DNA from 2 places in the Exiguobacterium sp. E4787 genome. Region 2 is predicted to be linked to the other one. Evidence: riboswitches for the same ligand, from Rfam matches in the RefSeq annotation. Region 2 holds a riboswitch; the other holds the start of a gene.
The links. Region 2 has a riboswitch for thiamine pyrophosphate ahead of thiW (energy coupling factor transporter S component ThiW). Riboswitches for the same ligand answer to the same signal wherever they lie in the genome.
Positions count from the first base shown of each region.

Region 1: it holds a riboswitch for thiamine pyrophosphate, as region 2 does, so the genes downstream of both, KNP80_RS00120 (YkoF family thiamine/hydroxymethylpyrimidine-binding protein) here and thiW (energy coupling factor transporter S component ThiW) in region 2, are expected to answer to the same signal.

Region 1 is NZ_JACSLY010000001.1:18,671-22,324, reverse strand. Features, by position in the region: gene KNP80_RS00125 (GTP-binding protein) at 1-917, shown strand, start outside; TPP riboswitch at 979-1,079, shown strand; gene KNP80_RS00120 (YkoF family thiamine/hydroxymethylpyrimidine-binding protein) at 1,162-1,755, shown strand; gene KNP80_RS00115 (ECF transporter S component) at 1,748-2,323, shown strand; gene KNP80_RS00110 (ABC transporter ATP-binding protein) at 2,316-3,644, shown strand; gene KNP80_RS00105 (energy-coupling factor transporter transmembrane component T family protein) at 3,644-3,654, shown strand, end outside.
Region 2 is NZ_JACSLY010000003.1:181,339-184,992, reverse strand. Features, by position in the region: gene KNP80_RS05895 (VOC family protein) at 1-12, opposite strand, end outside; gene KNP80_RS05890 (YcxB family protein) at 106-606, shown strand; gene KNP80_RS05885 (GNAT family N-acetyltransferase) at 588-1,067, shown strand; gene KNP80_RS05880 (hypothetical protein) at 1,062-1,328, opposite strand; gene thiW (energy coupling factor transporter S component ThiW) at 1,392-1,880, opposite strand; TPP riboswitch at 1,945-2,043, opposite strand; gene KNP80_RS05870 (hypothetical protein) at 2,068-2,388, opposite strand; gene KNP80_RS05865 (aminoglycoside phosphotransferase family protein) at 2,431-3,399, shown strand; gene KNP80_RS05860 (hypothetical protein) at 3,401-3,654, opposite strand, start outside.

The DNA of each region.
Region 1 (3,654 bases), on a different contig from region 2:
GGATTATCATCGAATCATCCGGCATCTCAGAACCGATTCCGGTCGCTCAAACGTTTACATACGCCGATGACGCCCTCGGGATCGATTTAACGAGCCGCGTCTATATCGATGCGATGGTGACCGTCGTCGATGCATATCGATTCTTGAAAGATTTTAACTCGGGCGAGTCACTCCATGAACGCAAGCAGGCCATCGATGAGACGGACGTCCGTGAAGTCGTCGATCTGCTCGTCGATCAAATCGAGTTCGCGGACATCATCGTCTTGAACAAGGCGGACCGCGTGACAGAGACGGAAGTCGACGAGATGGCCGGGCTGTTAAAGGCGCTCAATCCTACCGCCAAACTGTTGACGTCGGTCCTTGCGAACGTAGAATTGACCGAGCTGTTAGACGTCAATCTGTTCAATTTCGAGCAGGCGATGCATGCCGCCGGCTGGATTCACGAGCTTGAGGCGGAAGTACATACGCCGGAGACAGAAGAGTACGGCATCAGCTCGTTCGTCTATCGTCGACGCCGTCCGTTCCACCCGGAGCGGCTTCATGCGTGGATCGAGGCGTTCCCGGAACAAGTCGTCCGCGCCAAAGGGTTCTTATGGATTGCTTCTCGAAACGACCTCGCCTGCCTGTTCTCGCAAGCGGGGTACGCCTCGACGCTTGAACACGCAGGACGTTGGCTCGCGACGCTGCCGAAGGAAGAGCGTCGTCTTATGTTCGCAGCAGAACCCGAGCTCGCCGCCGATTACGTCGAGCCGTACGGGGACCGTCAGACGGAGCTCGTCTTGATTGGGCAGCGGATGGAGCGTTCGGTCATCGAGGCCGGACTCGACGCGTGTCTGTTGACAGACGAGGAGATGACCCTCGATTGGACGACGTTGCAAGATACGCTTCCGGGGAACGGTATCGTGACTTTCACATAAACCGTTTACAAATCCGGAGTGGTCGTCTATACTTTTCGTTGCATAGACAACCGCATACATTGGACTACACTAGGGGTGCTTCGGCTGAGATGTGAGCATGGCTCCAATCCCTTATGACTCGATCCGGGTAATACCGGCGTGAGGAAGTGTGGCACTTTTTCTAATGGATTTGTAAATTGGACGAGTGGCCGCATTCTCATGGATGCGGCTTTTTTGTGTACATACAATTAAGGGGGAATAGAACATGAACAATCAATGTGAAAGGAGTCCGATCGTCGGATTCCGCTTTACGCTGAGCCCAATGACGTCTGATTTTGTGAGTGTCATCAAAGGGGCATTGAAGGAGACGAACTTGCAAAACGTCTGGCGACATACCGACGACGTCTCGACGGTCATCCGTGGACGAAGTGAGCATGTGTTCGATGTGGCCAAAGCCGTCCTGTCACATGCGACGAAGACAGGAGAACATGTGTCGATGAGCGGGACGTTCTCGGTCGGCTGCCCAGGCGACACGGCAGGAGACAATCTGCTCGACGTGACGACTGAGCCGGGGAATGGCACGGCGGGCTCGCAGTACGTATCTTCACAATTTGCACTCTATCCGCTCGGGGACCCGAAGTATATGGACATCATCTACGAAGAAATTGCGTTTGCGAAAGAGCGTGGCGTTTTCAATGACTCGATGCATTATGCCTCGGGTATTCACGGCGACATCGAACCGGTGTTTTCATTTTACGAGGCGACGTTCGACCGCGTCCGTGCGAAGACGAGCCATGTCGTCATGACGGTCACGTTCAGCGTGAACAGCCCGTCACACGAGGGACAGCAGCATGCTTAAGTCGTGGAAGTTAAAAGAAATCGTCTTGTTGGCCATTTTATCGGTCGTATTCGCTGTCGTCTATTTGGCGTTCGTCCATGTCGGGAATCTATGGGCAGGCTTGATTGGACCAATCGCGTACGAATGGATTTTTGGGATTTGGTTCATCGTCTCGATTATTGCGGCTTATATCATCCGCCGACCTGGCGCAGCATTTTTGTCAGAAGTGCTTGCGGCGACGATTGAGATGATGATTGGTAACGCGATTGGACCTCGTATTATTTTAGTCGGGATCATTCAAGGACTTGGTGCTGAAGCGGCGTTTGCGGTCACGGGCTACAAGCGATATGACCTTTGGGTGCTCATGCTGGCCGGATTTGGTGCAGCTGCGACGAGTTTCGCGTATACGTATGTCATGGGTGGACTCGTTGCCCTCAGTCCGACATACGTAGCGACGATGTTCGCGTTACGTGCGACAAGCGGAATGCTCATTGCCGGTCTGGGAGGTAAGATTTTGAGCGACTTGTTGCTTCGTACGGGTGCGCTCGAAGGGTATGCCCTCGCGCGTAAGGGACGAGTACATGGTTGAGGCAGAACAGCTGGCGTTCCGCTATCCGGACAAACAGCGCGAAGTATTGACAGACATCACGCTTCAATTAACGGCTGGGAGGACGCTCATCACAGGGGCGAGCGGATCGGGGAAATCGACATTGTTCTCTTTGATGAATCGTCTGTACCCGGATAACTGCGATGGCATCGTGACAGGCAAATTACATTTGTTTGACCGCTCTTACGACACGTATACAGCTGGTGAGGTGAATCGTCGTGTTGGAACGGTGTTTCAAGATCCTGACAGTCAATTCGTCATGCAGACGGTCGAGGAGGAATTGATTTTCACACTTGAAAATTTTGCCGTGGCGAGGGACGAGATGATGGCGCGTGTGGCCACGATTTTAGCGGAATTGCAGTTGACCGATTATCGTGACCGAGTCATTCATGACCTGTCAGGTGGTGAAAAGCAACAAATCGCTGTCGCCTGTGCTTTGATCGGGAAGCCGGAATGGCTACTACTCGATGAGCCGCTAGCGCACCTTGATCCCGAAACCTCAACCCGTTTCGTTCAGTGGCTCGACAACGTCGCACAGACGGTAAACGTTGTCGTCATCGAACATCGACCCTTCCTATGGGGCGGGTTCTTCGATAGAGAAGTGGAGCTCGTGAACGGACGCATCAACTATGACGGACCGTTCGTTGCCCGCCCGGATTATACGTTCTCTCCGGTTAAGGTGACACAAGGAAATACTGTTTTATTTCACGTACCGCAATTGAAACGAATAACATTCAAACTAGCAGCGAGCGAGCTGACCGTCGCCGAGGGTGATCTCATTGCCGTACTTGGTCGAAACGGCAGTGGCAAATCGACTTGGCTCAAGAGCCTTGCCCGCGAACATCAAGAAGTCGGACTCGTCCCACAATCTCCGGCTCGTCTGTTTATCACGAGTGATGTGACACGTGAACTCGCATATGGCCATAATCGTCCGATTGAGGACATCATGAACCGGCTCGGGCTTGGACCGTTTCGTAACGACCATCCACTCTCGCTTAGTCACGGTCAAAAACGAAGGCTCGCCATCGGGGTGATGATGCTCTCGAATAAACGGCTCATCGCGTTCGATGAACCAACTGCTGGACAGGATGAGATATCGCTTCGTGCGCTTTATGAATTGATGGTTGAACGAACCCGCGCCGGCCAGACGGTTCTGTTTGTGACGCACGACCTTAGTTTCGCCAGAATCGCGAACACATATTACTTGATGCGTGAAGGTTACTTGAGTGGGCCATATGATGCATCGCTCTGGAATGAGACAGAGCTTCTACAAGCTCACGGTTTATTGCTGGAGGAATCGTGATGACGTTTCA
Region 2 (3,654 bases):
GATTTGTTTCATGATGTCACTCCTTTCTTTTAGTTTATCCAATCAACGTTCTGAACGGAACTTTTCTTCACGTGAGACGTATAGGACACCGAGGAGGGAATGATGATGAAAATCCAATACGAATTGACGGAAGACGACTATATCCGGTTCAACTTGAGCCATATTAAACGTTCGAAGACCGGAAAGCGAATGATTCTCCTGCAGCGAATCATCGGACCACTTATCTTTTTAGGCGCTGCTTTCGTGCTGGCGACGTGGCTCCAAGAGACGGACTGGTGGCTGTACGGGATATACGGAATCGCGAGCGTTCTGTGGTTCCTATATTATCCGAAATACTTTGAACGGCACGTCCGGAAGCAGACGCGGCGTCTCATCGACGAACGCAGCAACGAAGGTATGCTTGGCTTGCATACGATGGATTTGGAGGAAAACGGTCTGCGCGATTTAAACGAATTCGGCGAGGCGCGTGTGTCATGGGCAGGAATCAAGGAAGTCGTCGAGGAGGACGATTATGTGTATCTATACAACTCCTCGGTCAGCGCCTATATCTTGCCGAAGCGCGGACTGGACATGGAAGAGGTGCGCCGATGGCTGCCGATACGCTGACGATTCAACTCGTCGATGACACGAATCGGGATGCCGTAGTCGCCTTGACCGTCGCTTCTGACCAAGCTCGCTTTATCGAAACAAACGCCGAATCGCTCCGCGAGATGGAAACCGATGTCAAATATGCGTGGCAGTGCTATGCACTTTGTCGCGATGATCATCCCGTCGGCTTCATAATGATTGGGGCCGAGAACAAGGTGGAGCGTTACATCTGGCTCGATCGATTTATGATCGATGTGACAGAGCAAGGGAAAGGAATCGGGTCACGCTTTTTACAGTTGGCACTCGTGTGGATTCAAGAGCGATTCGATGTGGATGACCTCATCCTCAGTCTCCATCCGACGAACGAACCGGCGAAACGATTTTATGCGAAGGGTGGATTTGTCGACAGCGGCTTGATTGATGAGGCAAACGGGGAAGAGATTTGGGTGTATCACGTCAAACAGGGACAGCCGTCATAAGTCGGCCGTCCCTGCTTTTGTGGACGATGTATTTTGGACAGCACTGCCCGCTTTGAAAAAGAGAACGATCGCGGCCACTCCGAAAATCGAGATGAACACGTTTTGAAGCAACACATCGACGAACATCGGCTCGCTGGAAAACGTGCCCGTCGCAATCTGAGCATTCCAGCGGGTGAACGTGGCGATGCGTTCGAGCGTGTACAAGAGACCGGACATGAACAGGCAAGCGGTGGCCGCCAATAATAGCGTCAATCGATTCAAGAAATGACCTCCTAATATCTGATATCCTGATTTTACCATTTACTATCGGTGGGAGGGAAGTATTTATCGCTTCGCCGTGAGCGGTCGCAATTGCTTGACCCGAGCCAAGACGATCCAGCCGAGCACGGCCCCAGTCACACTCGAGGCAAGGAAGGCTGGGAAGAAGAACAGCGCCCCGAACTCGGTCCCCATCAACACCTTGGCGTACGGGACGGCGACGAGCGAAGCGATGAGGCCGGTCCCGATGACTTCACCAAATGCGGCGAAGGCTACGCGGTTCGTCTTCATATAGAAGACCCCGGCCAAAAGCGCCCCAATCATACCTCCGGGAAAGGCCAAGAGCGACCCGGTACCGGTCATGACACGGACGATTCCGGTCACGAACGCAACGAGAACGGCCCCGATCGGCCCGACGGTGACGGCGGCGATGACGTTCACCATATGTTGAATCGGATAGGCACGGGCGACACCGGTCGGAATCGAGATGAACAGGGAACCGATGACGGCGATGGCGATGAGCATCGCCATCCAAGTGAGTTGTTGAATACGCATAGATAGTCTCCTTTCAAAATGAAAACGCCACTTCTCCAAGTGGAAAAGTGGCGTGGAAAGACAGACGAATCCCACACCACTTCCCTACGCTGGTATGAGCCAGATCAGGTTCGAAGGGTCCGGCGCATGCCGTCTCAGCCCGAAGGCTCCCCTAGTGGTCGTTTATTAACATGAGTATAGCATACCGTCATTTGACGCGGTCGAGCTTTCGTGGTCGGAACGTGACATAGATGATGCCGACGAACAGGCCGTACAACAAAAGGGAGAAGACGAGATTGATCAGCCAGGGGAGTGTCCCCATGAACACGGCGACGGACGCGTTTTGAAACCAGACGAGCGAGAGCGACAGCCCGACAAAGCTGAGAACGAGCGTTGTCCAAAAGCCGAAATCTCGGCGCTTGAACAGACGCCAAACGAGCAGCCCGATGATGAGACTGACGACGGCCGTCGCCCCTAAGTACATATACAAGATGGCATCGACCGGGTATGAGTAATATACAACGTCCATATCGTTTCCTCCTAGGAGATGATGAAAGAAAGGGTGAACAGGATGAGACAGGCAATCCCATGGCGTGACCGATCGTTTCGTGAACGGTTCGAACGATGGATTGAGGCAAACGTGCCGAATGCGAGGTGGCACGTGATCAAAGATACCGATTTGACGTACTTTCTTGTTGGCGCGCTCGATGAGGAACGTTACTACGCCAAAGCGGTGACCGATATCAGCCGCGGCGAGGCCGGATTGTCGGCGTTTCTGGCCGAGCGGCATCCTGATGTCGTGCCTGACGTCATCGCCATCGATTCAGCCCGGAACTGGTTGCTCATGCGAGACATCGGCGGAGAGGCGCTACGTGAACGACCTGACGTGAGTCGATACGAAGCGGCGTTGCGTCAATACGCACAGCTGCAGCGACAGGAGATCGACCAGATCGAGACCTACTTGTCTTACGGCATCCCGGACCGGCGACCGGCCAAGTTGAAGGATGAAATTCAAACGTATCTGCCTGAGCTCTGTGCCGGGCTCGAGCCATACCAAGCCGAGGCCATACTTGTGCTTGAAGACGAACTGATTGCCATGTGTGACGAGCTCGCGACCGGGATGCCGATGAGCCTCGAGCACGGTGATTTGCACGGCGGTAATATCTTCTGGCGGGAACGGACGAACGATTTGTGTATCCTCGACTGGGGCGACGCGACCGTCACGCATCCGTTTTTCAGCGTGCGTGTGTATTGGAACGCGCTGTACGACGTATTGCCGGAAGAGGACGAGGTCGCCTGGTATGAACAGATTCAAACGATGCGCGCGGTTTACTTAGAAGCGTGGAGCGGCGTCGCATCCGACGACGTGCTTTGGCGCCATCTGTTGATTGCCGAGGAGCTCGGTTGCGTCTACCGGGCCTTGTCGTGGTACCTGTACGTGACAAAATATCGGCACAATGCGGCAGCGTCGAGCGATAAGCCGGCGCAATGGCTCAACTTGTTACTCGAGTACCGGGACTTGAAACGACGCGTCCGATAAGTCATTCATGCTTCTGAAGTAAGGTTTCGTAATCCGTCTCGTTCCAAAACAGCGGGGCAATCGACTCCGGCCCTTTGAAGATCTCACCGTCTTGGTCGTAGACGATGGCGTAACCGCCCTCGACTTCAAAGACGATTAAATCGGCCTTCACTTCCTTGACCCCGTTCCCAGCGATGATGACATCTTCGAGCGGGTCGCGCGCCACTTGTACGCCCCATTCGTCGAGCTCGACGATGAGCGCGGACGTATAGGCGT